4 regions of the Shewanella loihica PV-4 genome follow, and region 1 is predicted to be linked to each of the others. Evidence: predicted binding sites of a transcription regulator. Region 1 holds the regulator's gene; each other region holds the start of a gene.
What was found. The regulator sigma-54, encoded in region 1, starts transcription at its own class of promoters, with help from an activator protein. The targets are predictions, from matches to a motif close to GTTGGCACGNNNNTNGNNT.

Region 1 (8,148 bases):
CTTGTAAGTCTATGATAAGTATAGGACGAAATTAAGCGGGCACCGCAAAGCGAGCCGATTATACGGCCTCATCGAATTTGGCGTCAATAAGGGCGCTGATGGCATCCAGGGCCGCCTGGGCATCTTTGCCTTCGCTGGTGATGGTGATGGTTTTACCCATGCCGGTTTCGAGCATCAGGAGGCCGAGTACACTGGCGGCTGAGGCCTGTTTATCGCCCTGGATCAGGGTGACCTCGGCGTCGAACTTGGCAGCGAGCACAGCCAGTTTGGTCGCCGCTCTGGCGTGCAGGCCCAACTTGTTGCAGATGGTCAGCTCGCGAGCCAACTTAGTCATGCTTTAGCTCTCTATGGCGCGCCTGAACCTTATGCTTGCCCTTGTTGAACAGCTTGGCGAGCTGGTCGGTCACATAGACAGATCTGTGTTGGCCGCCGGTGCAGCCGATGGCGATGGTGAGGTAGCTGCGGTTGTTGCGCTCCAGGTGTGGTAACCAGGTCTCCAGCAGGTTTTCGATCTGCCAGATGAACTTGTTGACCAGTGGCTGCTGACTCAGAAACTGCTGCACTGGCTCATCCAGGCCAGTCAGTGGCCTCAGCTCAGTTTCCCAATGGGGATTGGGTAGGAAGCGCACGTCAAACATGAAGTCGGCTTCGGTCGGCATGCCATATTTAAAGCCGAAGGACTCGAAGTTGATCACCAGCTCCTTGTCGACCGTGCCCAGCAGGATCTCGCGCACCTTGTCGCTCAACTCATAGATGTTGAGGTTAGAGGTGTCGATATAGTGATCCACCAGTTTAGCTATGGGGTCGAGCAGCTTGCCCTCGAGCTGAATTGCCTCCTTGAGGGAGACCTTAGAGCGCGACAGCGGATGTAGCCTGCGGGTCTCGCTGTAGCGCTTGAGCAGTACATTGTCGCTTGAGTTCAGGAAGAAACTTAAGATTTCGGTATCTTTGGGGAGCTTGGCCAGCTGCTTTTCCAGCTGGATCTCTTCGCTGGGCATGTTGCGCACATCGACGCTGATGGCCACGAGATCGCTGCGCCCCTTGAGCTGCTCCAGCAGGGACTCCATCATCTGCAAGGGCAGATTGTCGACACAGTAGTAGCCTAGATCTTCTAGGACCCTGAGTGCGACGGATTTTCCCGATCCTGAGCGTCCGGATACCAAAACCAATTTCATTGGGTGATCACCTGATAGAGTTCGGATTCATCTTGGGTCTTTCTTAGCTGCTTCATGATCGCCTTATCATTGAGCTTCTCGGCCATAGCGGCCAGGGTGCTAAGATGTTGCTCGCATTGATCTGCGGGCACCAATAACGCAAAAAGGATATCGACGGGCTGATTGTCAATGGCATCGAATGCGATTGGTTCAGCACATTTCACCAGTACGGCCACGGGTTGATCTATGTTAGTCAGCCGTCCGTGAGGAATCGCGATACCATTGCCTATACCTGTGCTGCCCATTTTCTCTCGAGCCAGAAGGCTTTCAAATATTTCTTGAGAGGAGAGGGTGGGGTACTGGACAGCGGCTAAGTCGCTGATAAGCTCCAGTACCTTTTTCTTACTGCCCGGAGTGGCGCAGGTGGTGCACTCCGGCCGCAGGATGGTACTCAGTTCCATCGTTAATGTTTAGTAAGCTTCTCTTTGTGTTTAATGACCTGACGATCGAGTTTGTCAATCAGGGAGTCTATCGCGGCATACATGTCCGCATGTTCGGATGTTGCGAACACTTCTCCGCCACGGAGATGTAACTTTGCCTCAACCTTCTGTTGCAACTTTTCGACATTTAATACAACGTGCACATTATTGATCTGATCGAAATGACGTTCAAGCTTTGTGAATTTCTCTTCGATGTAGCTTCGTAGAGATTGGGTGATCTCGATATGGTGCCCAGTCAGGTTTATTTGCATAAAGATAGTCCTCCAGTTTCCAGGTTTGTTTTATAAGCTCTTGCGCTGATTCGAGGGCGGTATAAGCATTGCCTCGCGATACTTGGCAATGGTGCGTCTAGCCACCTTAATCCCCTGTTCGGCCAAGAGTTGAGCCATCTTGCTGTCGCTCAATGGCTTTTTCTGGTTTTCCGCAGCAACCAGCTTCTTAATGAAGGCACGTATTGCTGTTGAAGAGCACTCTCCGCCATCGTCGGTACCGACGTGACTGGAGAAGAAGTATTTAAGCTCGAAGATCCCTCTCGGGGTATGCATATATTTTTGCGTGGTCACACGTGAGATGGTGGATTCATGCATCTCCACCGCCTCGGCGATGTCGTTCAGTACCATGGGCTTCATCGCCTCTTCGCCAAATTCGAAGAAGCCTTGCTGGAAGTCGACGATACAGTTGGTCACCTTGAGCAGGGTCTCGTTGCGACTCTCCAGGCTCTTGAGGAACCATTTGGCTTCCTGCAGGTGGCCGCGAATAAACTGGCCATCCGCCTGACTCTTAGTGCTGCGGGCCATGGCGGCATACTGCTGGTTGACGTTGATCTTAGGCATGCTGTCTGGGTTGAGCTCGACTACCCAGCGTCCCTTCTTCTTGGTGACGGTCACATCCGGGATCACGTACTCGTCGCGGCTGGCGGTGATGGCGAGACCGGGACGGGGATTCAGGGTCTGAATAAGGGCGATGGCATCCCTCAGCTCATCTTCCTTGAGCTTGGTTTTGCGCATCAGCAGACGGAAGTCGCGTCCGGCGATGAGATCCAGGTGCTCCTTGATCAGCATGCGGGCGTTGGCGATGTGCGGGGTATCGTCGCTGTATTGGGCCAGCTGAATGGTCAGACATTCGCTGAGATCACGGGCCGCCACGCCAATAGGGTCGAAGTGTTGTACTCGCTTGAGCACCGCTTCGACCTCGTCGAGTTCGATCTCTGGGTCGCCCATGGCCTCGAGAATATCTTCGCAGGTCTGGGTCAGGTAACCGCGCTCGTCGATAGCGTCGATGATGGCGGTAGCGATGGCCAGGTCGTTATCGGAAAAAGGGGTCAGGTTCTTCTGCCATTCCAGGTGTTCATACAGACCTTCGCTGGTCTCGCCCTGAAAAGGCATGTCGTCGTCGCGCATGGCGCCCGAGCTTGAGTTTGGTGAGGCGGTGTAGACCTCATCCCAGGTGGTATCCACCGGCAGCTCGTCTGGCATAGAGTCTTGAGTCAGGGCATCAGAGGTCTCGACCCCTGAGTTATCCTGGCTCGAATCCAGCTCTATCTTGTCGTCGTACTTGTTGTCGAAGCTGTCGGTGACGCCATCGTCTTGCAGCTCGATGCTGGCGCTCTCCTGCTCTTCATCCAACTCCAGTAGCGGGTTGGATTCTAATGCCTGCTGGATCTCCTGCTGCAACTCTAATGACGACAACTGCAACAGACGTATGGCCTGTTGTAGCTGGGGCGTCATGGTGAGATGCTGACCCATTTTGAGCTGAAGTGACGCTTTCATCGTACTGCTATTCCCTTGTTTCTAATTATAAAATGAGAAAGCTCTGGCTATATGTGCCGGACAAATATATCGGATAGTTCCTAAGGCCACAATTAACGCGTGGTTTTTCCTCTGTGGCCCCATTATAAGATTAACTATAGCTTGAATTGTTCACCTAAGTACACTGCTCGTACTTGCTGGTTGTCTAAGATTTCGGCGGGTGTGCCCTCGGCGATCAGATTACCATGGCTGACGATATAGGCTTTCTCGCAGACGTCTAATGTCTCGCGCACGTTATGGTCGGTGATCAACACCCCCAGGCCGCGATTCTTGAGCTGTTCGATGATCTTCTTGATGTCGATTACCGAGATGGGATCGACCCCGGCGAACGGCTCGTCGAGAAGAATAAACTTAGGGTTGGCGGCTAGGGCCCTGGCGATCTCCACCCGGCGACGTTCACCGCCCGAGAGCGCCATGCCGTGGCTGTCACGGATATGGGTGATGTGAAACTCTTCCAGCAGGTGTTCCAGCTCCTCTTCGCGGCCATCGTTATTAAGATCGCTGCGGGTCTGGAGCACGGCCATGATGTTGTCCCGCACCGAGAGCTTACGGAAGATGCTGGCTTCCTGAGGCAGGTAGCCTATGCCTTTGCGGGCGCGTAGGTGCATTGGGTCTAGCGTCAGGTCGTCATCGTCGATAAAGATGCGGCCCTTGTCGCTCTGTACCAGGCCGACGACCATGTAAAAGGTGGTGGTCTTGCCGGCGCCGTTTGGCCCCAGCAGGCCGACGATTTGCCCGGTCTTGACCGTGAGGCTCACGTCTTGGACAACGGCACGACTCTTATAGCTCTTGGCGAGGTTCTCCGCCTTCAAGATCAGGTCTGTCATTGTTTTTCCTGTTCTGGTTTCTTCTCGGGCTTCTGCTCTGGCTGGATCTGTTCCTGATAGTTCTCAGGCTGAATGATAGTGATCACTCTGTCTTTGCCTGTGCTCTCGGCGATCAGCTGTTGCTGTTCTATGTTGTAGCGGATCTGCGACCCCGTGACCTGGCTGCCTTCCTGTTCCAGGGTGGCGTCGCCAATGAGCGTCAGGGTGCGGCTGGAAAGCTCGTAGCGGATCTCCTTGGCGCTGGCCGAGGCGGGACGGCCATCTTCCATCACCTGCGAGTAGGTGGCCGGGTTGCCGGTGGCGATCAGTATCTTGCCGCTGTTCTTCTCTTTGCTGAAGGCGCGTAGTTCACTGGCCAATATCTTGATTGAGCCTTGGGTGACCTCGACCGGACCGTGGAAGATGATCTGGTTGTTCTTAATGTCGGCTTCCTGGCTGGCGGCAGAGATCTTAACCTCTTGCAGCAGGTCGTTCACCTTGGCATAGGCGCCAACACTGACCAGGGGCAGCAGGCCCGCAAGAATAAGGCTATTTAGTTTCATATGTTCCTTCTACCTGACTCGTCAGTTTGATATTTTGGGCGTTGAGATCGGCATATAAGCCTTCCCCCGTGATGAGGAAATCACGCCCTGTGATCCGAATGCTTCTGTCGGATGTCATAATCATAGTATTGAGATCCAGCTCCAGATAGGTGGTCTCTATGGTCTGAATCGGTTCCTCTGGGCTAATGGCGTCAATGATAACATTATTTTCCAGGGTGACCCGTCCGCTATTTTTGTCCAGTGTGCCCTTGGTGGATCTCAGGCGCCACTGGGCATCGCCGTTGTCGGGGTAGACCAGATAGATGGGCTGGGTAAAGTAGGTCTGGTTGCGCTCGGCGTAATGCTCCATGTGACTGGCCGATACCCGGCTGTTGATGCCACCCTCATCATTGTATTGCACGCTCTTGAGATCCCGGACTATGTAGTCGGGACGATCGACATTATCCAGGGCCAGCTCTTCGCTGCCCTTTTTCGACTGAACCTGCCAATAAAGGATCAGTGCTGTGCCGAAGAAGGCGATGATCGCCAGCGTGACTCTGTTCATATGCTCATTCCGTGGGCCGAGGCAAACTTATCCTGGCTGAGCAGGATGAGATCCGTCAATTCACGCAATGCGCCGTGGCCGCCCTTGATATGGGTAACCATGTCGGCGTGTTGGCGTACATAGGGATGACCGTCGGCCACGCAGACAGACAGGCCAACCTGCTCCATCACGGGCAGATCCACCATGTCATCGCCAATATAGGCAACTTCCTCAGGCCTCACCTTATAGAGGTTAAGCAGCTCCTGATAAGGCTCGAGCTTGTTGTCGACGCCCTGGTAGATGTGGGTGATACCCAGGGCCGTCATGCGATCTTCCACTATCTGCGACTTACGCCCCGTGATGATGGCCACCGGAATATCGCTGGTCAGCAGCGAGCGGACGCCATAGCCGTCGCGGGTATGGAAGGTCTTGAGTTCGTCGCCCGAATTGCTCATATAGACTAAGCCATCGGAGAAGACGCCGTCGACGTCGCAGATCAAGAGTTTGATCTGTTTAGCCTTCTGCCAGACTGCGTCGGTTATCGGGCCGTAAAAACCTTGATGTGCCATGTTAGATCACCCCCGCCTTGACCATGTCCAGCATATTGAGCGCACCAATCGGCTTCTGCTGCTCGTCGGTGACAATCAGGCCGTTGATCTCCTTCTCGTCCATCACCTTGAGGGCCTGGGCGGCTAAGATGCCTTCGCTAACGGTGACGCAGCCATGGGTCATTACCTCTGAGATGGAGGTCTTGCGCAGGTTGATCTCGGCGTCGATCACCCGGCGCAGGTCGCCGTCGGTGAAGATACCCACCAGCATGCCCTGGCTGTTGACTACGCCTGTCATGCCGAGCCCCTTCTTGGAGATCTCATATAGGGCCTCAGTGATGCAGATATCTTCTGCCACCAGAGGCAAGTCGTCACCCTTGTGCATCACGTCGCTCACCTTGAGCAGCAGCTTGCGTCCCAGGCTGCCACCGGGGTGGGAGAGGGCGAAATCATCTTTGGTGAAGCCTCTGGCCTGCAGCAGGGCCACCGCCAGGGCATCGCCCATGACGAGTGTCGCCGTGGTGCTCGAAGTGGGCGCCAGTCCGAGCGGGCAGGCTTCTTCCGGTACCTCGATACACAGATGAACGACCGAATGCTTGGCCATGTTGGACTCAGGCTTGCCCGTCACCGCGATGACGGGCAGCCCCATACGCTTGATCACAGGCATCAGGGTTAAAATTTCGCTGGCCTCGCCCGAGTTGGAGATGGCGAGTACGATATCGTTCTCGCTCAGTACGCCCAGGTCGCCATGGCTGGCCTCGCCGGGGTGGACGAAGAAGGCTGGGGTGCCTGTGCTGGCCAGGGTGGCCGAGATCTTGTTACCTATGTGGCCGGATTTGCCCATGCCCATCACGATCACCTTGCCGGTGCAGGCGAGGATCAGTTGGCAGGCCTTGGCAAATTCACTCGAGTCGACATATTGATACAGGTTGTCCAGCGCGTTGCGCTCGGTATCGATAACCTTGCGTCCCCATTGACGTAATTGATCTGCATCTACCATCTTGTTCTCTCTATTTTGTCGGCCTAAACGTTATTAGGATAGGAAAAGTGTGACTTGGTACGCGATAAAAGTCGCTAATAACACACCGCCATGCCAGGGGCGTAGTTGGCGGGCCTTGCCGGTTAATAAAATCAGTATGGCCAGGGCAACGCTGGTTGCCATCACCATGTAAAAGTCGCGACTGCTGGCGGCGGCATCTACTGCGCCTGGGGCGATAAGGGCGGGTAGCGCCAGTACCGCAAGAATGTTAAACAGGTTCGAGCCGACCACGTTGCCTATGGCAAGGTCGTCCTCTTTCTTCAGCACGCCGGCCACACAGGCCGCCAACTCAGGCAGGCTGGTGCCGACGGCGATAATGGTCAGGCCTATGACTAAGTCTGACATATGGAAGGCCTTGGCGATACCCACGGCGCCCTGCACCATCCAGTCGGCAGACAGGGGCAGCAACACTAAGCCAATCACCAGCCAGAGGATCGCCTTAGGCGTAGGCACATCTTTAGGCACCTCGCTCTCGGCCTCGTCGATCAGGGGATCTTTCTCCTTGTTGACGATCGCATGCCAGATCAGATACCCCATGAGGGCGAAGAAGAGTGCCATCAGCACCAGTCCCTCGACGCGGGTCAGCTGGCCATCGTGAAGGAAATAGCCCGCCAGCGCCGTGGCGCCTAGCATCATAGGGATTTCTCGCTTGAGTGTCTGTGAGCTTACCGAGATTGCGCCTAACAGGGCGGTGATCCCCAGGATCAGCGTGATATTGGCGACGTTGGAGCCCAGGACATTCCCTATGGCGGTGTCTGTCATGCCTTCGAGGGAGGCGGTGGCTGCCACAAACATTTCCGGGGCCGAGCTGCCCATGGCGACTATGGTGAGGCCAATTAACATGGGCGGCAGGCCGAGATTACGGGCGAATGCCGCGGCGCCGAAGACAAATTTGTCGGCACTCCAGACAAGGGCACCCAAACCAGCAATCAGTAAGAAAATATTAAATAGCATCGAAAATCTTTTTGTTTAAGAGTCTGCCGCGCATTTTCGCTGGATTTGAACAAAATTGAAAGTATTGCGCAAAGATAGTGTCGATTCAGTTGTGCACAATCCGTCAATTTCGTACAATTTGCCTCTTTTCCTGCCGCCTAACCATGGAACGCATTAGGTCCCGTTATGAGTCATCAATCGTTAAGTCATGACAGCCAAGCCAAGGGTGAGACTAAGCCGATGGAACAAGCGCCGATGGAACACGTGCAGCCAT
Region 2 (8,148 bases), 290 kb from region 1:
CGGCCGTTTTCTAACACGAAGCCGCGATTCGGGTTTTGTCCCAATTTGTTGAATCTATGGCCGCGCTTGAAACCAGTGGGGTTCACCAGTGGCAGCAGGCTAAGGTTGATCTGGCCGAAGAGCTCGGGTTCCAGTTCGTTGAGGAAGTAGAGCAGCCCCCAGGGGCCGGCGGCCTCTTCGCCATGAAAGCCGGCGCTGATCAAAATAGATGGCTGATCTGCCTTCTGCGCCGGCGACTGATACAGTTCCAGCGGATGCGGACCGGCATCACCCAGCTTGCGCGCCTGTAGCCCGAGGCGGCTGGCCTGCTCTTCTAAGCGGGCATAGAAGCTGCTGATATCATTGCTCTGACAGCTAAAAATATCGCTGTGCCAGGTGAAAGACTGGAAGGGATCGCGGCTAGACATAATGGGATTCTAAAGTAAGTGATTCGGCGTGATCATGATAGCAGTTTGGCCATAAAGTTAAATCAATTTTATGCCCGACGTCAGGCGCTTAAGCCAAGTTTATCTGCCGGTAAAAGGGCATAAAAAAGCCGCCTTAAGTGGCGGCTTCTTCGAGCACTAATCCAAGCTTAGCGGCAAGGATCACAGGCTTACAGGTATTAGTACAGTTCGAACTCGGCTTGGTGAGTGGTGCGAACCAGACTCTAAGCTTCAGCAGTCTTCAGCGCGATGTAAGAGTCGATGAAGTCGTTTTTGAAAGCCATAAAAAAGCCGCCTTAAGTGGCGGCTTCTTTGAGCACTAATCCTAGCTTACAGGCAAGGATTATAGGCTGTAGTACAGCTCAAATTCTGCTGGGTGAGTGGTGCGAGCCACTTTCTCTGCTTCTGCAGTCTTCAGTGCGATGTAAGAATCGATGAAGTCATCAGAGAATACGCCGCCTTTGGTAAGGAACTCACGGTCTGCATCCAGGTTCTCAAGTGCGTTCTCAAGAGAGGTCGCAACCTGTGGGATCTCAGCCGCTTCTTCCGCTGGCAGATCGTACAGATCTTTGTCCATGGCTTCGCCTGGGTGGATCTTGTTCTGGATACCGTCAAGACCAGCCATCAGCAGTGCAGCGAACGCCAGGTATGGGTTAGCCGTTGGATCTGGGAAGCGAGTCTCGATACGACGTGCCTTAGGGCTTGGTACTACTGGGATACGGATAGACGCAGAGCGGTTACGTGCCGAGTAGGCCAGCATGACTGGTGCTTCGAAGTGAGGCACAAGACGCTTGTACGAGTTGGTGCTTGGGTTAGTGAAGGCGTTCAGCGCGCGAGCGTGCTTGATGATACCGCCGATGTAGTACAGCGCCGTCTCACTCAGACCCGCATACTTGTCACCAGAGAAGAGGTTGACACCATCTTTAGCCAGTGATTGGTGAACGTGCATACCGCTACCGTTGTCGCCAACGATTGGCTTAGGCATGAAGGTCGCCGTCTTGCCGTAAGCGTGGGCCATGTTGTGAACCACGTACTTAAGGATCTGGATTTCGTCAGCCTTTTCAGTCAGCTTGTTGAAGCGAGTCGCGATCTCGTTTTGACCGGCAGTCGCCACTTCGTGGTGGTGAGCTTCAACCACTTGACCCATCTCTTCCAGAACCAGACACATGGCGCTACGAAGATCTTGTGAAGAGTCAACTGGTGCTACTGGGAAGTAACCGCCTTTAACGAATGGACGGTGACCTGTGTTGCCGTCTTCGTAGTGAGTGCCTGAGTTCCAAGCCGCTTCTTTAGCGTCTAGCTTAACGAAACAGCCAGACATGTCGGTACCGAACTTAACGTCATCAAACAGGAAGAACTCTGGCTCAGGACCAATGAGTACGGTATCGGCGATGCCGGTAGAAACCATGTACTCTTCGGCTTTCTTAGCGATAGAGCGTGGGTCGCGGTCGTAACCAGTCATAGTGCCTGGCTCGAGAATGTCACAGCGGATCAGGGCAGTGGTTTCTTCGGTGAATGGGTCAAGAACGAAGGTCGTTGGGTCTGGCATCAGGACCATGTCTGACTCGTTAATGCCTTTCCAACCAGCAATAGATGAACCGTCGAACATTTTACCGTCTTCAAAGAAATCGGCATCAACCTGGTGAGCAGGAATAGATACGTGCTGCTCTTTACCTTTAGTATCGGTAAAACGCAAATCAACAAACTTAACTTCAAGTTCTTCTAGTTGTTGTAAAACTGATTCAACTGACATTCTAAAGTCTCCGAGTAGAGTAGAGGGGATGCCCTTCTTATATCATTCAGCGTTGCGACCAACGCGGTTCTGGCATGAGTAAAGCTAGACTCGTGCCAAAAGTTTAACGTATTGATTTTTATGGGAACAATAAAGAAGGTAGGTGGCGGGAATCTCGTTATTGCACCATAAAGGTGCAATAGATGCCTCTTGATGGTGCGTTCACCAATATGGTGCGCACCAATATAAACATGACTATTCATAGCTGACTAAAAAATAATCCTGTGCGAGAGCCCCTCGCTAGAGTAGAATGGCACGTTTTTTATTGCAACAGCTATTATTAGGGCTGTTATCAATACCCTATTTTTTCGATGGTAAGAGGTTTATCCGTGTTAGAGAATTTACGTAACATCGCCATTATTGCACACGTTGACCATGGTAAAACGACCCTGGTTGATAAGCTGCTGGCACAGTCTGGAACCCTTGAGACTCGAGGAGAGGCCGCTGAGCGGGTGATGGATTCCAACGATCTTGAAAAGGAACGTGGAATCACGATTCTGGCGAAGAATACTGCCATCAAGTGGAACGATTACCGTATCAACATCGTTGATACCCCTGGCCACGCCGATTTCGGTGGCGAGGTAGAACGTGTACTTTCTATGGTTGACTGTGTGCTACTGCTAGTTGATGCGGTCGATGGTCCAATGCCACAGACACGTTTCGTGACTAAGAAAGCCTTCGCTCAAGGCCTTAAGCCTATCGTAGTGATCAACAAGATCGACCGTCCGGGTGCGCGCCCTGATTGGGTTATCGATCAAGTATTCGACCTGTTCGACAACCTGGGTGCTACCGACGAGCAGCTGGACTTCCCAATCGTTTATGCGTCTGCACTGAACGGTTTCGCGACTCTGGATCCTGAAGAGACTGGCGCAGACATGACGCCACTGTTCGAGACCATCGTCGAGAAAGTATCTTCACCTGACGCCGATGCCGAAGGTGCCTTCCAGATGCAGATCTCTCAGCTGGACTACAACTCATACGTGGGCGTTATCGGCGTTGGCCGTATCAAGCGCGGCAGCGTTAAGGTAAACCAGCAGGTTACCGTAGTGGGCGCTGACGGCACCACACGTAACGGTAAGATCGGCCAGGTACTTGGTTACATGGGTCTGGACCGTCACGAAGTGGCTGAAGCTAATGCCGGCGACATCGTAGCGATCACAGGTCTTGGCGAGCTGAAGATCTCTGACACTGTATGTGCCGTGGGCAACGCCGAAGCCTTGCCACCTCTGTCTGTTGACGAGCCAACATTGACCATGACCTTCCAGGTAAACACCTCGCCATTCGCTGGTAAAGAAGGTAAGTACGTGACTTCACGTAACATCCTTGAGCGTCTGCAACAGGAACTGGTACACAACGTGGCACTGCGCGTCGAAGAGACAGACAGCCCAGACCGTTTCCGCGTATCGGGCCGTGGTGAACTTCACCTGTCTATCCTTATCGAAAACATGCGTCGTGAAGGCTACGAGCTGGCCGTATCGCGTCCTGAAGTTATCGTTAAAGAGATCGACGGCGAGAAGTGCGAGCCATACGAGACGCTGACCGTTGACGTTGAAGAAGAGCACCAAGGTGCGGTGATCGAGAAGCTAGGTACCCGTAAGGCGGACATGCGCGACATGCAGCCAGACGGTAAAGGCCGTGTGCGTATCGACTTCATCATTCCTAGCCGTGGCCTGATCGGTTTCCAAACCGAGTTTATGACAGCCACTTCTGGTACAGGTCTTATCTACCACTCATTCGACCATTATGGTCCAGTGAAGGGTGGCGATATCGGTCAACGTCAGAACGGTGTGTTGATCTCTAACGCTACCGGTAAGGCACTGACCTTCGCCCTGTTCGGTCTGCAAGACCGTGGTCGTCTGATGATCGGTCACGCGGCAGAAGTTTATGAAGGCCAGGTAGTGGGTATCCACTCTCGTGCCAACGACCTGACAGTTAACTGTCTGAAGGGTAAGCAGCTGACCAACATGCGTGCCTCTGGTACCGACGAAGCTCAGGTACTGACACCGCACATCCAGATGACCCTAGAGCAGGCGCTCGAGTTTATCGATGACGACGAATTGGTAGAAGTGACTCCGCAGAGCATCCGCGTGCGTAAGCGTCACCTGACCGAAAACGATCGTAAGCGTGCCAGCCGCGCCTCGAAAGACGCTTAATCTGACCCGCACCTTTTAGGTGCAGTCGATTAGCCCAAAGCCCCGACCATGCAGATGGCCGGGGTTTTTTGTATCTGGCGTTAGCTGGCCAGATATTCAGTCCTGGCTTCTAGGTGGATTCCTTAGGGGGCGTAGATGATATAGGTATTTAGCTGAGTTATTTGACACCATGGCTTGGTGGTTTATCTATCGCCTGCTCGGCGGTCAATGTGCAGGGTTTTAGCTATTGAGCTTCTGGCTGATACGCTTGTTTGGCAGAGTTATTTGACACCATGGCCGCATGGTTAACCTATCGCCTGCCCGGCGAGGGATGTGCAAGCACTCTTTTGGCACACCACAAGCACATATATGGACACCTCGGATAGATCAAACATTTTGTGAGTAACAGAAAGTAATACTGCGTACGTATATCCGACCTGTTTGTGAGCATCATTGTGCTCTGGCCTTAATGAGAACCGCGCCTTCGCTGCTTATCGTCCGTTCGGTGTTACAACACCTTGTGCTCTCTCAGCATTTACGAAGGCCGGTATTACCTGTTACTTCATTAATTGTGTTCGGTTTTTAGGGTATGTAATTGTTCTTGTTGTTTAGCTAGGTCTGTACTCCGTTTTGTAGTAAAGCATCGCCCAAATTATCCTGGCGAGTTTGTTGGCCACAGCTACCGCCGCTTTCTGTTTGCCTCTTCGTTCAATGACCTTTCTTGCCCAGACAGATAACCTGTCGTCATTATTCTTTGCATAGCGTATGACAGACCAAGCACCTTGAATCAGCTGTCGTCTTAGATAGCTGTTTCCCCGCTTGGTGATAGCTCCTAATTTCTGTTTTCCACCACTTGAGAATTCTTTCGGTACCAGCCCCAAATTTGCCGAGAAATGTCGCCCATTTTGATACCCAGAACCATCACCAGCGAACGATACCGACGCCGTAGCAATAATTTCAGCGACACCTCGTATGGCGGTTAACCGCTTGGTATCTTCATGATTTCTTGCCTGTAGTCGAATCTCTTTTTCCAGTGCTTTAATCGAAGCATTGATGGCATATAGCTCATCAAGTAACTCTCTGATATACCTGCGGGCGGTGGTGGTTAGTGAGTTATCGGCATCTTCGAGTAACTCAGGTAGAGCAAGGTTGAGCGGGTCGCGGCCTTTGGGAATAACAATGCCGTATTCACTCAACAATCCACGTATTTGATTGGTCAACGCGGTTCTGACACGAATACGACGCTCGCGAATTCGATGGGAAATAATGATATCGACCTGCGCTAAGGTTCTTGGCTTAACGAAGATAATGTTGGGGCGCATCGCAGCCTCACAGATTGCAAAGGCATCATTGCGGTCATTTTTATTGCCTTTCACGAAGGGCTTCACATGCTGTGGTGGGATAAGTTTTACCTCAAATCCACGCGACAACAGCTCTCGGCCCCAATAATTTGAGCCACTACAGGCTTCCATGGCAATCACTGCATCTGGATACTGAACGAGCGTTTTCAACAGTTGAGTGCGTTTAACGGTGCGATTAAAGAGCGTTTTACCGACTTGATTGACACCGCAAACCTGAAGAACATTTTTTGCCAAATCGATACCAATTAGAGTAACTTTCATAGTGGACACCTTTTGTTGACATTGAACCTTGTAAATTCAATATGGCGCTTTTGACGCCGACTTCACAAGAGGTGTCCATCTCATCATCCATGTGGGCTTCACGGCGGCGTCCATGCCGCCGAGAGCCAAAAGCGTGCTTACACCCGTATCTAAACGTCTCTTCGATTAAGCGTTAACTGTAAACATGCATGATGTTGGGCTTTCGCTATTGAGTTTCTGGCTAATACGGCTTGTTTAGCCGAGTTATTTGACACCATGGCTTGGTGGTCAATCTATTGGCTGCGGCAGGCCCAAGTGCAAACACATTTGTGACACGGTGAGTGAAGCGCAGCTTCTAGCTCACGAACGAGAGGCATGGATGCCGAACTGGCTGTTAAACAGGGATGTTGTTTGAGCACATCCTTGTGGGCTTCACGGCGGTACTGACCTACATGGATGTAGGGAATGCCAATAAATGTAGGGAACATTTTTGGTCATGCCGCCAAGAGCCAAAAGCGTGTTTACACCCGCATCTATAAGTCTCTTCGATTAAACGTTACCTGTTGCCGTTCGAAGTGATGAACTTTAGCTATTGAGCTTCTGGCTGATAAGCTTGTTTGGCCAAGTGATTTGACAGCAAGGCTTGGTGGCCAATCTAATGCCTGCGGCAGGCCCAAGTGCAAACACTCATTTGGCACGGTGAGTGAAGCATAGCTTAGTGCTCAGCGCACCATTTCTACAAACTGTTTTCTTCCTATCGCCAGACTGAGCAGCAGGCTGGTGATGAGTAGCGGCCCGCCCAGCTGCTCGGCCAGGCTAACCATGGCCAGTCCCAGGGCGATAAGCAAGTAATAGAGTAGGCCGAACAGGGCGCCGGCCGCCCCGGCCTGGTCGCGATACTCCACTAGGGCTTGGCTGAGAATGTTGGGAATGGCGATGCCAAAGGCGGCGACGATCAATACCATGGGTAGCAGGAAGCCAAGATGGGTCTCGCTAAGATACACCCCAACAGCGCCGACTAAGGCCAGCAGGCTGGCTAGCCTTAGCAAACGAGGCTGCGAAGCCCCCCGCTGCAGTAACGTTTTGTTGATCGCGCTGCCGACCAGAGTGCCGATTGCCAGTGCGATGCCACTATAGCCAAAGGCCTGTGTGCTCAATCCCAGACGTTGAAATACAAAGGGACCCTGTAGGTAGTAGCTAAACAGCAACACATTGAAACCCGCGACCAGCAAGGCGTTGTGCCAAATATTGCCATCTGTCGCCAGGCGCTTGGCGAGCGCCCAAAGAGGAAGAGGCTGCATGGTGGCCGGGCGCGTCTCGGGCAGGCGCAGCAGACAGACGGCGTAGAGTAACACTGCCATCAGAGATAGGGTGAAGAATACTGCGGGGTAGCCGCCTAGGCTTGTTAGTAATCCGCCAGAGAGCATACCGACGACGGGGCTGATGGCGATTCCCATGCCCATATAGGCGAACACCTTGGCCAGAGCAGTGCCGTCGAAGCTGTCTCTCAACATGGTCTGGGTGACCACAGAACCCACGGCGGCGCCGAAGGCACTGAGGGCGCGCATCGCCAGCAGCCATTGGAAACTGGGCGCCCATAGGGCGGCAAAGGCCGCGATGCCATAGAGCCCCAGCCCCAACAGCATGGTGCGGCGCCTGCCCAGGTGGTCGCATAGAATTCCCCAGCACACCACGCCGAAGGCGAAGGCCAGGAAATAGATGGATAGCGTCTGGCCCGCCAGGGCCAATGGCACGTCAAAGCCCGCGGCAATGTGGGGCAGTGCAGGGCTGTAGAGGGTTTCCACTATCTGGGGAAACATCATCAGGATCACCATCAAGGGGATCGAGGGAGTAGTTTTCATGGTGCTAGGCTCATCGTCATCGAAAGGATGTGCAGTCTAACGGCCTCTGCTATAGTCCTAATAATATGATTAAGACAATAAATGTTGAAATGAGGACAGATGGCGTTTATCGACGAGTCCTGTAAATTTGATCCCGATGCCATAGAGACCGAGGTGGTGGGGATCGCCGCCCGCCTGGGACAACACGATTCGGGCATGCACAGTCATGCCAAGGCGCAGCTGCTCTATGCCCCTCAGGGTTGCATGACCATCACACTGGACGGATTACACTGTGTGTTGCCGCCCACCCGTGCCGCCTGGATCCCGCCGGCGTGCCGTCACAGCGTGGTGATGAAT
Region 3 (8,148 bases), 2.2 Mb from region 1:
AGTTGGGCCTGAGCCTAAATTTGGTAAGTTTAGGCTTGTATCAGTGAGTTAGCTAATGTATAACGCTGACCTCTGTAACGCTTGCTATAGTGTATGTTGTAGCCTGTTTTCTTTTTTGATATTGGGATATCAAGGTGCCGAATAAATCACTTGCCGAAGCCGAGTACAACCAATTTAAATTATTTCTGGAACAACACAGCGGTATTGTGTTGGGCGACAATAAGCAATATTTGGTTCGTAGTCGACTCGCGCCTCTGATGGGGAAATATAACCTTCCCTCATTATCTGAAGTGGTTAAACATTCGATGAAGCCCACCGAGCGGCAACTTCGTGCCGAGGTGATCGACGCCATGACCACCAATGAAACCTTGTGGTTTCGCGATCGCTATCCCTTCGAGTTGTTGGGCAATAACCTGTTACCCGAATATGCCCGACTGGGACGGCCGCTGAAGATCTGGTCGGCCGCCTGCTCGTCGGGGCAGGAACCCTATTCGCTAGCCATGACCATCTTGGAATATCAGCAGCGCAAGCCTGGCGCCTTGCCCGGCAGTGCGACGATTCTGGCTACTGATCTCTCCCCCTCTATGTTAGAACGCTGTAAGGCGGCCGAATATGACAACCTTGCCTTGGGGCGCGGTCTGTCCGAGGAGCGTAAACGTCAGTTTTTTGAACCCACGGGGAGTGGCTCCATGGTGGTAAAGGCTAACGTCAAGCGTTTGGTGAATTTCAGGGCGCACAATTTGCTTGAGAGTTACACCTTGCTGGGCAAGTTTGACATCATCTTCTGCCGCAACGTGCTGATCTATTTTGCCCCAGAGGCAAAGGCCAAGATATTGCGGCAATTTGCTGCCGCCCTCAATCCCAAGGGGATACTGTTTTTGGGAGCGTCTGAGTCGATTGCCGGTCTGACCGATGAGTTTGATATGGTGAGGTGTAACCCAGGGATCTATTATCAGAAGCGGACCTAAGGTCGCAAACCAAGCTCTTGAAGGGGCTAACCCTCTGAGTTCGCAATCAAGTTTCAAATGCCAGCAGTCGCTGGCATTTTTTATGCCTGCCATTTCAACATCCGCTTTGCCTGAGCAAGTTGCCGAGAGCTGATTTTATTGGCACAAGTATTGCTTTGTTTATGGCATTCGTGTGTGGAGGCAATTTTATGGCGATTAGTTTCGATAAGGCATTGGGGATACATCAGTATACCTTGGGGATACGTTCGGCGCGTGCCGAGGTGATCTCGTCAAATATCGCCAATGCCGATACGCCCCATTACAAGGCGAAAGACCTGGATTTTGATAAGGCGCTGCAGGCGGCGCGCACGGCCCAAAGCGGGCTTGCGATGAGCCGTAGCAACGAGAAGCACTTCGATTTGGCGGCGCTTTCCCAGCAACACATTAGCTATCGGGTACCCAATCAGCCTGATACAGGTGATGGCAATACGGTGGATATTCAGCAGGAGCAGTCAGAGTTTATGCAGAATGCGCTCGAATATCAGATGTCGTTAGGTTTTCTTGACGGTAAGTTTTCCGGCCTGAAAAAAGCCCTTAAAGGAACGTAATTATGAGCCTTTTTAATATCTTCAATGTGGCAGGCTCTGGCATGTCGGCCCAGTCGGTCAGGCTAAATACCACTGCCAGTAACATCGCTAATGCCGATTCAGTCTCCAGCAGTGTGGATAAGACCTATCGCGCCCGCCATCCGGTTTTCGAGGCCGAGCTGGCCAAGGCCAGTCATCAGCAGAATACCAGCCAGGCGGTCAAGGTGGCCGGTATTGTCGAGAGCGATAAGCCGTTACAGAAAGAGTATTCACCCGATCATCCGTTAGCGGATGCCGATGGGTTTATTTATAAGCCAAATGTCAATGTGATGGAGGAGATGGCCAACATGATCTCGGCCTCTCGTTCCTACCAGATGAACGTACAGGTTGCCGATGCGGCAAAATCTATGCTTCAGCAAACCTTACGCATTGGCAATTCCTAGGGGGTAAGTCGTGAGCCTAGTTAATCCGTTAAATACTCAGGTTGCGCAAACCAGTTCGACCCAGAGCGCCAAGTCGGTGACGCCTCAGGCGTCGAGCAGTCAGGCAACCACCCAGACTACGGGAAATCCGTTTCTCGACAGCATGCGCCTGCAAGAGGAGTCCTCGATCCCTGAGGCCAAGAGTCAGGAGCTGACCCAGGAGGATTTCTTCTCCCTGCTCAGTCAGCAGCTGTCGATGCAGGATCCTTTTAAGCCGGTGGACAACGATCAGATGATCGCCCAGATGGCGTCTTTCTCCACCGTGGATGGCATCACTAAGCTCAACGAGGAGATAGTTAACCTCAATACCGTGATGACCTCGAGCCAGGCGCTGCAGGCCTCGGGGCTAGTGGGGCAGAAGGTGTTGATCCCATCGGATACCGGGCATATCTCGGCGGAAGATCCCGTGCTCAAAGGGGTGATCAGTACCCCTGAGCCTATCGAGTCGATAACCGTGCGAATCGAAGATGAGAAGGGCCAGCTAGTGAAGACCTTCACCGTCGATGGTAGCGACGGCGGCAACATAGATGTCTCCTGGGATGGACTGGATAAGGATGGGGAGCCCGTTGCCAGTGGTAATTATTCCATTAAGGCATCGGGCAAGGTAGATGGTAAGAGTGAAGATTTAGCCGTATCGACCTACGCTCACGTGACGAGTGTTTCGCTGGGAACGGCAAGTACCGGCGCAATTCTCAACTTGAGAGGCATAGGCGGTATCAAACTCGGTGATGTTCTGGCCGTGTCTGAAACCTAGACAAAGCAGAGCGTTAGGGCTGTAAGGTCCAGAACAGATAACAAATTTTTAGTGAGGTGATTTATGTCATTTAACATTGCATTGAGTGGTATCGCAGCGGCGCAAAAAGATCTCAATACCACGGCGAATAACATCGCCAACGTTAATACCACAGGCTTTAAGGAGTCGCGCGCCGAGTTCGCCGACGTGTATGCCAGCTCTATCTTTGCCAACAGCAAGACCACAGTCGGTGGCGGTGTTACCACGGCTCAGGTGGCGCAGCAATTCCAGCAGGGCAGTCTGCAATTTACCAGCAACGCGCTGGATATGGCGATCAATGGCGGCGGTTTCTTCGTAACCTCATCAGAAGTGGGCTCGCAGGATCTATCCTACACCCGTGCCGGTGCCTTTAAGGTCGATGCCGACAGCTATCTGGTGAACTCGGCCGGTAACTACCTGCAGACCTTCCCGGTGGACAAAGATGGCAACTCGACCTCTGTGAGTCTGACAACTACTCAGCCTGTGAAGATCCCTGACACTGCAGGTAGTCCACAGAAGACAGACAATATCGGTATTCAGATGAACCTTAACGCGGGTGAGGGCACGCTGGATCCGGCAAACTTTAATCCGAACGACCCCGATACCTACAATAACTCGACGTCGGTCACCATGTACGACTCACTGGGTGAGCCACATATTCTGACCACCTATTTCGTGCGTCCACCCGAGGCGGCTTACACAGGCACCAGTAACTGGGTGGCCTTCTATGCGGTTGACGGCAAGCAGGTGGATTTGGCGGGCGCAGCGGGCACCTATGGTCGTGATACTACGGGTGACGGCGTTGCTGACTCGACCGGCACAGCGGTTAACGCCAGCGGCTGGAAGGGCTCGGTTTTATCCTTCAACGACACAGGAGCCTATACCGGCAGCGATCCTGCGGTGATCACCACAGAGACACTCGGTGTTGGCGGCGCTAATGTGTTAGGCCCAGGTACAGATGGTAGCCAGACGCTTACCCTTAACTTCAACAGCCCGACTCAGTACGCCTCGCCATTTGAGGTAACCGAGCTGAGCCAGGACGGTACCACAGTGGGTCGTCTGACTAACGTGGAAGTGGGCGCCGATGGCTTGATTAACGCCAGCTACAGTAACGGCTCTACCGTGCCTCTGGCGCGTGTCGCCCTGGCACGTTTCTCTAACGAGCAGGGCCTGACTCAGGTGGGTAACACCTCCTGGAAGGAGAGCCTTGACTCGGGTCCGGCACTGGCGGGTGAGGCCAACAGCGGCACCTTCGGTAGCATTCGCTCATCGGCGCTGGAACAGTCAAACGTCGACCTGACCACAGAGCTGGTGGACCTTATCTCGGCCCAGCGTAATTTCCAGGCGAACTCGCGTACCTTGGAAGTGAACAACACCCTGCAGCAGACGGTACTGCAGATCCGTTAAGCTGCCGCTTAGTGGGACGAGTGAAATGTGTTGCCCAGGCGGCAACACATTTCCGCTTCTCTTGCCGCTTCTCCTTTCCTTCCTTAGCTTCATTTCTATCTGCTTGATTTCATCTGCTTAACCAAATCTATTGCTTGGCATGATGTTTGCTTTGTTCTGTTATTAGACAGTTTTAGTTGAAACATTGACGGAGCAGCAAGTGGATAAATTACTCTATGTCGCCATGAGTGGCGCCAAGCAGAATATGAATTCGCTGGCAGTGCGTGCCAACAACCTTGCCAATGCCAATACCGACGGCTTTAAGTCGGATCTGGAACAGGCCAGATCTATGCAGGCCTTTGGCGAAGGGTTGCCGACACGGGTGTTTTCGATGACAGAGAACCCGTCGGCCAACTTTGCCGCCGGTCCCATAAAGACCACGGGACGGGATCTCGATATCGCGGTGAAAGGCGACGGTTGGATTGCCGTGCAGGCCGTCGATGGCGGTGAGGCCTACACTCGCTCTGGCAGCCTGAGTTTCGATACTTCAGGCCTGCTGCGTAACGACAGAGGCAACCCCGTCATGGGCGATGCCGGTCCTATCGTGCTACCCCTTCCTATCGAAAAGGTCGAGATTGCCCAGGACGGCACCATCTCGGTCAGACCGCTCGGCTCAACCGCTGAGGTGATCGAGGAGGTCGGCCGTATCAAGTTGGTTAACCCTGGTAATCAAAACCTGATGCGTGGCGAGGATGGTCTGTTCCGTCAATTGTCTGGCGTTAATGCCCCGGCCGATCCCAATGTCGCCGTGGAGAGTGGCGCCATCGAAGGCAGCAATGTCAACGCCGTCGACGAGATGGTCTCTTTAATCGATCTGCAGCGCCAGTTTGAGATGCAGGTCAAGATGATGAAAACCGCCGAAGAGATGGATCAAGCCTCTTCGTCATTAATGCGCATTAGTTAGGAGATAGGTTATGCATCCGGCGTTATGGATTAGTAAGACTGGCTTAGATGCCCAGCAAACAGATATCTCGGTGATCTCCAACAATGTGGCGAACGCGAGCACCGTTGGATACAAGAAGAGCCGGGCCGTTTTCGAAGACCTGCTCTATCAAACCGTCAACCAGGCGGGGGGCATCAGCGCCTCTAATACTAAGCTACCCAACGGCTTAAACATAGGCGCGGGGACTAAGGTGGTGGCGACCCAAAAGATGTTTACCCAGGGTAACATGCTTACCACTGACAACTCACTGGATCTGATGATCGAAGGCCCGGGTTTCTTCGAGGTGCAGCTGCCAGACGGCACAACCGCCTATACCCGAAATGGTCAATTTACCTTGGATGATACCGGGCAGATCGTGACCCCGGGTTCTGGCTATGTGTTGCAACCGGCGATCACCATCCCGGATGATGCGACTAGCATTACCGTGTCTGCCGAAGGGGAGGTCTCGGTGAAGACCCCTGGCGCGGCGGAAAACCAGGTGGTGGGTCAGTTGAGCATGTCAGATTTCATCAATCCGAGCGGCCTGGATCCCATGGGGCAGAACCTCTATCTGGAAACCGGTGCCAGCGGCACGCCTATTCAGGGCACCGCCTCTCTGGATGGCATGGGCGCCATTCGTCAGGGCGCGCTGGAAACTTCTAACGTTAACGTGACCGAGGAGCTGGTGAACCTGATCGAGAGCCAACGTATCTACGAGATGAACTCTAAGGTGATCTCGGCCGTCGACCAGATGCTCTCTTACGTCAATCAGAATCTGTAGAGGTTTGATATGACTAAGTTTGTTATGGCTAAGTTTGTTATGGCTAAGTCATCTGTCTTAGTGGTTGCGCTGGCGTTGGTGGGCTGTGCCTCAACCAACCAGAAGCCGATCGCCGATGACCCTTACTATGCGCCTGTGTATCCCGAGGCGCCGCCGACTAAGATCGCCGCCACGGGCTCTATGTATCAGGATAGCCAGGCCTCTAGTCTCTATTCGGACATCAAGGCGCTTAAGGTCGGCGATATCATTACCGTGATCCTGCAAGAGTCGACCAAGGCGAAGAAGAGCGCTAACAACGAGTTGAAGAAGGGCTCAGATCTGACGCTGGATCCCATCTATGCCGGCGGCGGCAACGTCACCATCAGCGGCTCGCCCATCGACCTGCGTTACAAAGACAGCATGAACACCAAGCGTGAGTCGGATGCCGATCAGAGCAACAGCCTGTCGGGCAGCATCTCGGCCAACGTGATGCAGGTGCTGAACAACGGCAACCTGGTGATCCGCGGCGAGAAGTGGATCACCATCAATAACGGCGATGAGTTTGTCAGGCTGACCGGCATAGTACGCTCGCAGGACATCCGTCCCGACAACACCATAGACTCTCAGCGTGTGGCCAATGCCCGTATTCAATACAGCGGCACGGGCACCTTTGCCGATGCGCAGAAAGTGGGTTGGTTAAGCCAGTTCTTTATGAGCGACTGGTGGCCCTTCTAAGGAGCGATGCCATGAAGATAAAATTAATATTGGCCTGTGCCCTGATGGTGTTTTCCGCAGCCAGCTCGGCCCAGCGCATCAAAGATATCGCCAACGTACAAGGAGTGCGTAGCAACCAGCTGATCGGCTATGGTCTGGTGGTCGGCTTGCCGGGTACCGGCGAGAAGACACGTTATACCGAGCAGACCTTCAAGACCATGCTGAAAAACTTCGGCATCAATCTGCCCGATAACTTCCGTCCTAAGATCAAGAACGTCGCCGTGGTGGCGGTAAGTGCCGACATGCCCGCCTTTATCAAGCCGGGCCAGACGCTTGATGTCACCGTCTCTAGCCTAGGTGAGGCCAAGAGCCTGCGCGGCGGTACCTTGCTGCAGACCTTCCTCAAGGGCGTCGACGGTAACGTGTATGCCATTGCCCAGGGCAGCATGGTGGTCAGTGGCTTTAGCGCCGAAGGACTCGATGGCTCTAAGGTGATTCAAAATACGCCTACCGTGGGTCGTATCCCTAACGGCGCCATCGTCGAGCGCACCGTGGCGACGCCATTTTCTACCGGCGATCATCTGACCTTTAATCTGCGCCGCGCCGATTTTTCGACGGCTAAACGTCTCGCCGATGCCATCAATGATCTCTTAGGCCCTGGCATGGCCCGTCCACTGGATGCCGCCTCGGTGCAGGTGAGTGCGCCGCGGGATGTGTCCCAGCGTGTCTCATTTCTGGCGACCTTGGAAAACATCGAGGTGGAGCCAGCGTCCGAGTCGGCCAAGGTGATCGTCAATTCCCGTACCGGCACCATAGTGGTGGGTAAAGATGTGCGCCTGCTGCCGGCGGCGGTGACCCATGGCGGCCTGACGGTAACCATCGCCGAGGCGACCCAGGTGTCTCAGCCTAATCCCTTGGCGGGGGGCGATACCGTGGTGACCAGCGACAGCACCATAGATGTGTCCGAAGCGGATAATCGCATGTTCCTGTTTAACCCTGGTACTACCCTCGATGAGTTGGTGCGGGCGGTGAATCTGGTCGGCGCCGCGCCATCTGACGTGTTAGCCATACTGGAAGCGTTAAAGGTGGCAGGTGCTTTGCATGGTGAGCTTATCATCATCTAAATTTTGTCGCAGACGATTCAGTCGTCGCCAAGGCATCGGGATTCAACATGGATAAGCTGTCAAACGCATCGCATTTCTTGGACATAGGGGGCCTGGACTCCCTACGTGCCAAGGCGCAAAAAGATGACAAGGCGGCACTCAAAGAGGTGGCGCAGCAGTTTGAGGGCATCTTCGTGCAGATGTTGATGAAAAGCATGCGCGATGCCAATGCTGTGTTTGAGTCCGACAGCCCCATGAACAGCCAGTACACCAAGTTTTATGAGCAGATGCATGACCAGCAGATGTCAGTCAATCTGTCGGACAAGGGGATGTTGGGCCTTGCAGATCTCATGGTGCAGCAGCTCTCGCCGCAGACCAGCCGGATGACGCCGGCTTCCGTGCTGCGGGGCGGGAT
Region 4 (8,148 bases), 1.9 Mb from region 1:
CCGGTTTCATCGAGGTGAGTTTCCTGTTCGAGCCCTTGGCGGCGGGGATGGATTTCGAAGCTAGCCTGACCCAGGATAAGACAGTGCTGGTGGTGGATGTGGGCGGCGGCACCACAGACTGCTCTGTGGTGAAGATGGGGCCCTCTCATATTGCTAAGGCCGATCGCAGCGAGGATTTTCTCGGCCATAGCGGCCAGCGCATCGGCGGTAACGATCTGGATATCGCCCTGGCGATGAAGGCCTTCATGCCCCACCTTGGGCTGGGGTCTCAGATGGTCAATGGCCTGCCAGTGCCCAGCCAACCCTTCTGGAATGCGGTGGCGGTCAACGACATCAGCGCGCAGCGTGACTTTGCCAGCCTGACCAGTCGCAAGATGATAGAGGAGCTGATCAAGGATGCCGAGCGCTCGGATCTGCTGTCGCGCCTGCTCAAGGTGCAACGGGATCAGCTAGGCTATCGGTTGGTTCGCAGCGCCGAGGGGGCGAAAATTGCCCTGTCAGATAATGCGGCTACTCAATCGAGTCTGGATTATGTCGATGCTGCGCTGGTTGCCGAAGTCGATCAGCAAGGCTTCGTCGATGCGATCGCTCAGCCTGTGGGCTTGATCCAGTCCTTAATGGCTGAGGCAATGGCCAAAGCAACAGATAAGGCGACGGACAAGGCGCAGGCCGATATTATCTATGTCACTGGCGGTACGGCCAAGAGCCCGGCAATTTACCAGAAGATTGCCCAGATGTATCCTGAGACTGAGATAGTGGTCGGTGACCACTTTGGCAGTGTGACCGCCGGACTAACCCGCTGGGCGCAGAAGGTATTTGGCTAACGCAATAAGGTGTTAGGCCGTCAAGGCAATAAGACCATAAAGCAACGAGATAACAAGGTAACAAGGAATGAAGATGAAAGCTTGGATTGGAATCATGTTTGCCGCAGCAACAAGCCTGCTGGCGGGCTGCGGCGATGATGTGGGCAAAGTGAGCCTGGGGGTCTTTACCACCAAGGATGTGATTATCGAGGCCAGGCAAGATCCTAAGATCCCCGGCGTGACCTGTCATATCAGTCGTATCGAGGCGAATCTAGACTTTGCCGATCCGTCGGATATGGGGATCGCCTGTCGTCAGACAGGGCCGATTTTGCCTGCGGATCTCGCCAATATCGACAAGAGCCACGGCGGCGAGGTGGTGTTTAAGGCTTCACTGAGTATCTTGTTCAAATCCCTCAAGGTGAGACGCATCTATGACGTCGACAGCCAGACGCTGATCTATCTCTCATACTCCACCAAGGAGACAGATGGCAGCCATAAGCACAGCCTGTCGACCGTGCCCCTGTACGGCACCCAGGCCTGGCAAGCGCCTGCGGCGCAAAACGGAGAGCCAGCGGCTAAGAACTGAGCGCCAGCGGCTAAGAGCTGAGAGTCAGCGGCAAAAAATTGATTGCAAGCAGCGCCAAACGGAGCGCCAGCGGCTCATTAACGTGAATCGGAAAAACCTGCAGCTAATCAAAACAAAGAAAACGCCGTCATCTGACGGTGTTTTTTTATGGGAATCCTCTGCCTTATTCAGGTGAGGCGCTAGTCGCTCTGGCCATCCAATACCGCGTTGTAGCGGGCGAAGCCGGCCTCGAGATCTTTGATGAGATCTTCAGGATTTTCCAGGCCCACATGCAGGCGGATCAGCGGCTTGCTGCTGTCCCACTGGGTGGCGGTGCGCAGTTTGTCGATACCGAAGACCCCCAGGATCAGGCTCTCGTAGCCACCCCAGGAGAAGCCCATCTTGAAGTGGTCCATGCCTTCGACGAAGGCGGTGATCGCCTTGATGTTGCCGCGTTTGAGCACGAAGGAGAAGAGGCCGTTGGAGGCGCTGAAATCCCGTTTGAAGAACTCATGTCCGGGGCAGGAGGCAAAGGCGGGGTGGCGCAGATGATCCACCTCTGGGCGTGTGGCCAGCAAGTTGGCGACCTCTAGGCCATTCTTCTCATGCTGCGCCATACGCACGCCCAGGGTGCGTAGGCCGCGACTGGCGAGATAGATATCGTCCGCCGAGGTGCATTGGCCCATGAGGTAGCTATTTTCCCTGAGCTGGTCCCAATGAGCCTGGTTGGCGGTGGCGGTTCCCAGCATCACATCCGAGTGACCGACGATATATTTGGTCGCCGCCTGGATCGAAATATCCACGCCAAGCTCGAAGGGGCGGCAGTTGATGGGTGAGGCCCAAGTGTTATCCAGCATGACCACCAGATTGTGGCGATGGGCGATGGCGCTCAGGGTCGGCACGTCCTGCACTTCTAGCGTGATGGAGCCGGGAGATTCGAGAAACAGTACCTTGGTATTGGGGCGGATAAGCGCCTCTATGCCATCACCTATGAGGGGATCATAGTAAGTGGTCTCTATGCCGAAGCCCTTGAGTAGCTTGTCGCACAGATCCCGAGTAGGTTCATAGGCGGTATCGACCATCAGCAGATGATCGCCCGCCTTGAGGAAGGAGAGCAGGGCGCCTGAGATGGCCGCCGAACCTGAAGGGTAGAGGGCGGTGCCTACGCCGCCTTCGAGTTCGGCGATGGCCGCCTGGAAGGCAAAGTGGGTTGGGGTGCCGCGGCGACCATAGAACATCGCGCCATTGGCGCGGTTCTTGGTGGCATGACGCATATCCTCTATGGTGTCGAACACCACTGTGGAGGCGCGAAATACCGGCGGGTTGATCACCCCCTTGCTCCATTTCTTGTCGCGGCCGACGCTGACTATCTTGGTCTCTTTTTTCATCCCATACTCTCGTGTTGGCAACTCAATGCAGCCATCTTAACATCTATACGGCTAAATGAAAGTGAGATTTATTGGAGTGGTTTTCCTTTTAGCGTGGAGGTTACTACGCCTCCAGCGGTAGACGGATATGGATAACCACGCCGGTGGCCTGGCCATCCTGCATCAGGTTCTCTGCGCGTATGCTGCCCTTGTGAAAATCGGTGATCAAGCGGGCGATATAGAGGCCGAGACCCAGGTGAGGCTTGTCCTGCGCCTTCTGGGCGCGCACAGACACCATGGACTCGAAGATCTGCTCGCCCATGTTGGCGGGCAGCGAAGGCCCCAGGTTACTGACACTCAGCAATGCCTGACGCCCCTTGGCCTTGAGTGACACCTTAATCGGCGTATCGCTCTGGCTGAACTCGATGGCGTTGGCGATCAGCTTGTCCATCAGCTGGGCGATATACTCAGGCACGCCTCGCATGGTCATGGGCTCCTTGTCTATCTCTAGCTCAAATACCTGATTGGCATAGGTCATTTGATAGCCCTGCATACACCCTGAGATCACCTTGGAGAGGGGGAAGTTGTCCACCTCGGCGTCGGTTAGCGCCTCTTCGAGACGGGTGGCCTCGCTCATGTTGTTGAGGATCATGTTGAGGCGGCTCACCCCTTCGTGGGCGCGGTCTACATACTTCTGATGTTGCGGCGGCAGATCCTGGCTGTTGAGGTGCTCGAGTGACGAGCGCACCACGGCAACCGGCGTGCGCAGCTCATGTCCAAGGCGCGACGACATGTTCTCCAGATAGTGGGTATATTGGCTCAGTCGGCCGACTATGCTGGCGAAACTGCGGCTGAGATCGCCTATTTCGTCGCGCACCTTAGAGCCGACAATCGCCTTTCTGATCCGCCCCTGGCTGTCGATCGCCTGCTCGGCATCGTCCCTCAGCTTACGGATACGGCTGGAGATGCTGGAGGCGAAGAAGAAGAGCGCTAGTGTGCCCATGCTCATCACGGTCAGGATCACGTTAAACAGTTTCTCCAGCGCCTTGTTGCGCAGGGTGCGAATGCCGTGGGTGGTCTCCTCGGCGATCACCACGCCCATCACGGTATCGTCGATCCAGATGGGGCTGGCGGCGGCCAGGATCACCGCCTTGCCATCTGGGCTGAGGCGCCAGGTGGAGCCAAACTGACCGGCCAGGGCCTTGCGGATATGGCTGCCCTCCAGCACGGTAGAGTCTTTCAACGAGTCGACAAAGTGCTTCGGTGGCGTAGTCAAAATGCGATAGTAGAGCGGGTGCAGGAACTGCTGCTTGAAGCGGCCCCAGAAGGTGTCTGGTGTCTGCTCGGTTGCCGTCTGCGCCCATACATTGGTGCTGCTGTAGATATCGCCGGATTTTGCCAGTACCCGGCCGTGGCGATCCACCACCCAGATCCGTGAGCTGTTGTGGCTCATCCCCTTGATGATGCTCTCAATCTCCGGCGAAGGCACCAGTACAGTCCCCAGCTTGGTAACATCATCCGTAGCCGAGGTGCCGACGATCGCCTCGACGTTACGCGCCTTTCTGTCGTTAACATCGACGATGGCAAAGCCCAGCTTGCTACCCACCATCTCCAGCGGCATCCTCAGTTCGATATTGTAGCCTTTCTCTGTCTTCAGCCATTTGCCTTGGATGCGCACCTCAGGGGTGACAGGCTGGGACTTACGGGGATCGGCAGGTAGCTCGAAGGCGCTGATCCAGCCGTCGCGTATGGTGGCGACGATATAACGGCGAAACTGGCCGTCGGGCGCTAGGGTAGCGATGGCCAGGTGATCGTTGTTGTCGATGCGCAGGCTGTTGGTGCCGCGGTAGATCACCTTAGGATCTGTCACCTCGAAATAGCCATAGAGGTAGCCGGCATACTTGCCCACCATATGGGTGAAACTGATATTGAGTGGCTTGCCGTCATCGGCCTTAAACAGCTGGTGATCGGCGCCATAGGTCACCGCGCGGTGACGGTTTGAGGCCCATTCGCCCAGCTTGCCATCCAGATGGATAGGGCCGGTCAAGGGATAGGCGTAGAGATCCCGCCCCTTTTTTACCTGTGACAAGAAGCTCGCCTGCTTGTCGAACAGCTTGGGTCGTTCATGCAGGGCGGTGGCCAAGGCCTGGGTGGTGCCTTCCAGTGTCTTTTCCTGGCCGTGGCGCAGGTATTTCTCCATCTCCCACACATATTGATAGCCAAGCCAAGGCAGGCAGAGCAGGAACAGGGAGAGTACGGCGACCTTAGTGCGCAGGCCGATGGGCAGATTAAACATGCTTAGTCTTGGGTATCCCAGCGATAGCCCATGCCGTAGACGGTATCGATACAATCGAATTCTGGGTCTTGGCTGATAAATTTCTTACGGATCCGCTTCACGTGGGAGGTGATGGTGCTGTCATCCACATAGATCTTGGCGTCCTGCATCAGCGCCTGACGGCTACGCACATGGCCTGGGCGTTTGGCCAGGGCGTGTACCATCCAAAATTCGGTGACCGTCAGCTCAATAGGCTGCTGTTTCCAGTAGACCTGGATACGATTGACATCTATGGTCAGGTTGCCGTGCTCTATCATGCCATCTTGAGGATTGGCGCCATTTTGGATGTCCGAGCGTCGAAATAGCGCGGCGAGGCGAGCGATCAGATGGGGGAAGCTGACATCTTTGCTCAGATAGTCGTCGGCGCCCAGTCTCAAGCCGCAGACGGTGTCGAAGTCACTGTCTCTGGCGGTCAGAAAGATGATAGGCAGGGTGTTCGACATGGCTCTGAGTGACTGGCACAGGGTAAAGCCGCCATCTATCTCATCTTCTAGGCCGATGTCGATGATCGCTAAGTCAGGCAGACGCGTGTTGAAGGCCTCCATGGCGCTGGGGCGGTTGGCGTACGCCTGCACAAAGTAGCCTTGCTGCTGCAGCACCTCTTTGTAGTTTTCGCGGATAGCCGCCTCATCTTCCACTATTGCAATACGCTTCATGATCCATCCATTACAGCTTAGGGTTTCTGGAGTGTGACTATACAGCAAAATACCCGGGAGAAAAGTGGCCCGGGGTAAAAGCCATTTTCTTGCCACATTTGGTCTGCGCATCGTCATTTTTGCACCCCGGACTTGCCATTTCACTCAGGTTTAATGACCTCATCGACAGGAACCACAGGGTTCTTATTCACCAATCCATGTCAACTTGAGGATTTTCCCATGAAGAAGCAGATCATTGCCGCATTTATCAGTGTTTCGTTATTTGGCAGCTCAATGGCTTTCGCTGCCCCCGCAACTCAAGCGACTCAAAGTACAAACAACAGCTCGGCCGATGAAGAGGCGCTTATCGGTGTGGGCTCTGGAATAGTGCTGGGCGCCGTGGTTGCGGGTCCTGTGGGGGCCATTATCGGCGCCTTCACCGGCGGCATGATAGGCCAGACGGTGGCCAACGACAGCGAGATCAAACAGCAGCAGGCCACGTTAGCTGAGCAGGAGAGCCGCATGATGGCGCTCAAGCAGCAAAATGAGGCGCTGCTGACGGTGCAGCAGGAGTATCAAGAGGCCAAGGTGGAACTGGCACAGCTTAGACAGCATCAGGGCACCCGTTTGGAAGAGCTGGCCCTGGGGCTCAACGTCCAGTTTAAGACGGGCTCATCTACCGTCGAGCCGCACTTTCAGAGCCAGCTCAACGAGGTGGCCGATGCCATGGCGATCTCGCCGCAGCTGAAATTAGATCTCACCGGTTACGCCGATCGCCGCGGTGACAGCAGTTACAACCAGGCCCTGTCAGAGCAGCGCGTGGCCGAGGTGAGAAGTTACCTGGTATCTAAAGGCGTGGATGAGGCCAGGCTCGATGCCAAGGCCTATGGTGCCAGCGCGCCGGTGAAGGATGAGCAGAGCTTCGAAAATGACTTCTTTGATCGCCGCGTCACCATCAAGTTGCTGCCTGGCGATACCGCCCTGGCATCTAACTAGATCCCGCACCATAAAGCAACGCGTAAAAGGAGAAGTAAGATGTTGCCACGCCCGCGTCTCAGGATGAACCAGACCGACCTTTGCCCCCCGAGGGGGGCGCTTTTTTCTCGCCAGCGTCTGGTGATCGCCGCCTTGGTGTTCAGCGTCAGCGCAATTGGCTCGACGACGCCGGCCTTCGGGCGCATGGGTCAACCGGCCGGCGTCAATGTGACGGCTGCCAAATATGGTGAGCAGCTGCACCATTTCGATCTGCCCGCCGCCGATGAGCCCACCTTAGGCCAGGGTGTGCTCGAGTATCGCTTAGATGGCGTTCAGCTAACTAGCGAGTTGCCTGCTACGGCGCTTGCCGTGGATACCCAGGTGCAGATGAACATCTCTGGTTGGATCAACCGGGTGTCGGTAAAGCAGGTGTTTGTGAACGACAGCGAGCATTGGCTCAATGGCCGCTATCAATTTCCGCTGCCTCATGATGCGGCGGTAGACAGCCTCAAGCTGCATATCGGCCAGCGGGTGATAATCGGTGAGATCCAACCTAAGGCTGTGGCGAGGCAAACCTTCGAACAGGCCAAGGCCAGCGGCAAGAAGGCCAGCCTGGTGAGTCAGCAAAGACCCAACATCTTCACCTCAGAGGTGGCGAACCTGGGCCCGGGCGAGGCACTGGTGGTGGAGATCGCCTATCAGCAGCAGGTGCGTTATCAAGATGGCGAGTTCAGCCTGCGCTTTCCAACGGCTATCACCCCGAGATATTTTCCCAAGGGGCAGGTTCCAGACTTAGAACAAGCATCAGTTAACGATATACAAGGACTTAACGTCCTGAATGAGAGCACGCAGAGTGACGAGCAGAAGCTCTATCTGGATGTGGTACTGGATGCTGGCATGGCCATCAGCCGACTGGAGACCCCCTATCATCAGATGCGCCAGACCCAGCTTGGCGGCACTAAGATAGGGCTCAATCTCACAGCCAACCTGCGACCCGATCGCGACTTTCTGCTTAAATGGCGCCCGCTGCTTGCCGAGCAGCCAAGCGCCGTGATGTTTGCTCAGCTAGGCAAGACACATGAGTTCAAGACTCATGAATTCAAGAATGAAGAATCTCTTGCATCTTCACAGGCTCACAATGATCAGGTGGTGAGCGAAGCGAATCACCCAGCCGAGGCGCAAGCGAGTGATAAAGAGGCGAAGGACAGCTACGCCCTGGTGATGCTGATGCCTCCCCAGGACAAGGCGAGGGTGCGCCTGCCAAGAGAGCTTACACTGGTGATAGACACCTCGGGCTCAATGACGGGAGATTCGATCGCCCAGGCCAAGTCGGCCATCTTAAACGCCTTAGCCGGTCTTGGCAGCCAGGATACCTTCAATGTGATCGCCTTTGACAGCAGCGTGCGCAGCCTGTCACCGGTGGCCTTGTCAGCCACTGCGGCCAATTTGGGCAAGGCCAATCTGTTCG

Region 2: a site for sigma-54 is predicted at 2,260-2,278, ahead of glnA (glutamate--ammonia ligase). Genes of this name have one in related genera too.
Region 3: a site for sigma-54 is predicted at 4,329-4,347, ahead of flgF (flagellar basal-body rod protein FlgF). Genes of this name have one in related genera too.
Region 4: a site for sigma-54 is predicted at 5,805-5,823, ahead of pdsR (proteobacterial dedicated sortase system response regulator). Genes of this name have one in related genera too.

Annotation. Positions count from the first base shown of each region.
Region 1 covers NC_009092.1:3,946,868-3,955,015, reverse strand. Annotated here, with positions in the region: gene SHEW_RS17150 (HPr family phosphocarrier protein) at 59-334, opposite strand; gene rapZ (RNase adapter RapZ) at 327-1,175, opposite strand; gene ptsN (PTS IIA-like nitrogen regulatory protein PtsN) at 1,172-1,615, opposite strand; gene hpf (ribosome hibernation promoting factor) at 1,618-1,905, opposite strand; gene SHEW_RS17130 (RNA polymerase factor sigma-54) at 1,936-3,423, opposite strand; gene lptB (LPS export ABC transporter ATP-binding protein) at 3,558-4,289, opposite strand; gene lptA (lipopolysaccharide transport periplasmic protein LptA) at 4,286-4,831, opposite strand; gene lptC (LPS export ABC transporter periplasmic protein LptC) at 4,818-5,375, opposite strand; gene kdsC (3-deoxy-manno-octulosonate-8-phosphatase KdsC) at 5,372-5,923, opposite strand; gene SHEW_RS17105 (KpsF/GutQ family sugar-phosphate isomerase) at 5,925-6,902, opposite strand; gene SHEW_RS17100 (calcium/sodium antiporter) at 6,936-7,895, opposite strand; gene SHEW_RS17095 (ATP-binding cassette domain-containing protein) at 8,130-8,148, shown strand, end outside.
Region 2 covers NC_009092.1:4,238,517-4,246,664, reverse strand. Annotated here, with positions in the region: gene SHEW_RS18420 (N-acetyl-ornithine deacetylase) at 1-407, opposite strand, end outside; gene glnA (glutamate--ammonia ligase) at 769-2,178, opposite strand; gene typA (translational GTPase TypA) at 2,547-4,370, shown strand; gene SHEW_RS18405 (IS110-like element ISSlo1 family transposase) at 4,958-5,971, opposite strand; gene SHEW_RS18400 (multidrug effflux MFS transporter) at 6,673-7,812, opposite strand; gene SHEW_RS18395 (AraC family transcriptional regulator) at 7,912-8,148, shown strand, end outside.
Region 3 covers NC_009092.1:1,553,535-1,561,682, forward strand. Annotated here, with positions in the region: gene SHEW_RS06905 (CheR family methyltransferase) at 129-968, shown strand; gene flgB (flagellar basal body rod protein FlgB) at 1,157-1,555, shown strand; gene flgC (flagellar basal body rod protein FlgC) at 1,558-1,977, shown strand; gene flgD (flagellar hook assembly protein FlgD) at 1,988-2,770, shown strand; gene flgE (flagellar hook protein FlgE) at 2,834-4,195, shown strand; gene flgF (flagellar basal-body rod protein FlgF) at 4,395-5,138, shown strand; gene flgG (flagellar basal-body rod protein FlgG) at 5,149-5,937, shown strand; gene flgH (flagellar basal body L-ring protein FlgH) at 5,977-6,651, shown strand; gene SHEW_RS06945 (flagellar basal body P-ring protein FlgI) at 6,663-7,754, shown strand; gene flgJ (flagellar assembly peptidoglycan hydrolase FlgJ) at 7,802-8,148, shown strand, end outside.
Region 4 covers NC_009092.1:2,045,338-2,053,485, forward strand. Annotated here, with positions in the region: gene yegD (molecular chaperone) at 1-824, shown strand, start outside; gene SHEW_RS09235 (CreA family protein) at 892-1,389, shown strand; gene SHEW_RS09240 (cystathionine beta-lyase) at 1,569-2,756, opposite strand; gene pdsS (proteobacterial dedicated sortase system histidine kinase) at 2,860-5,031, opposite strand; gene pdsR (proteobacterial dedicated sortase system response regulator) at 5,034-5,726, opposite strand; gene pdsO (sortase-associated OmpA-like protein PdsO) at 5,946-6,701, shown strand; gene SHEW_RS09260 (marine proteobacterial sortase target protein) at 6,741-8,148, shown strand, end outside.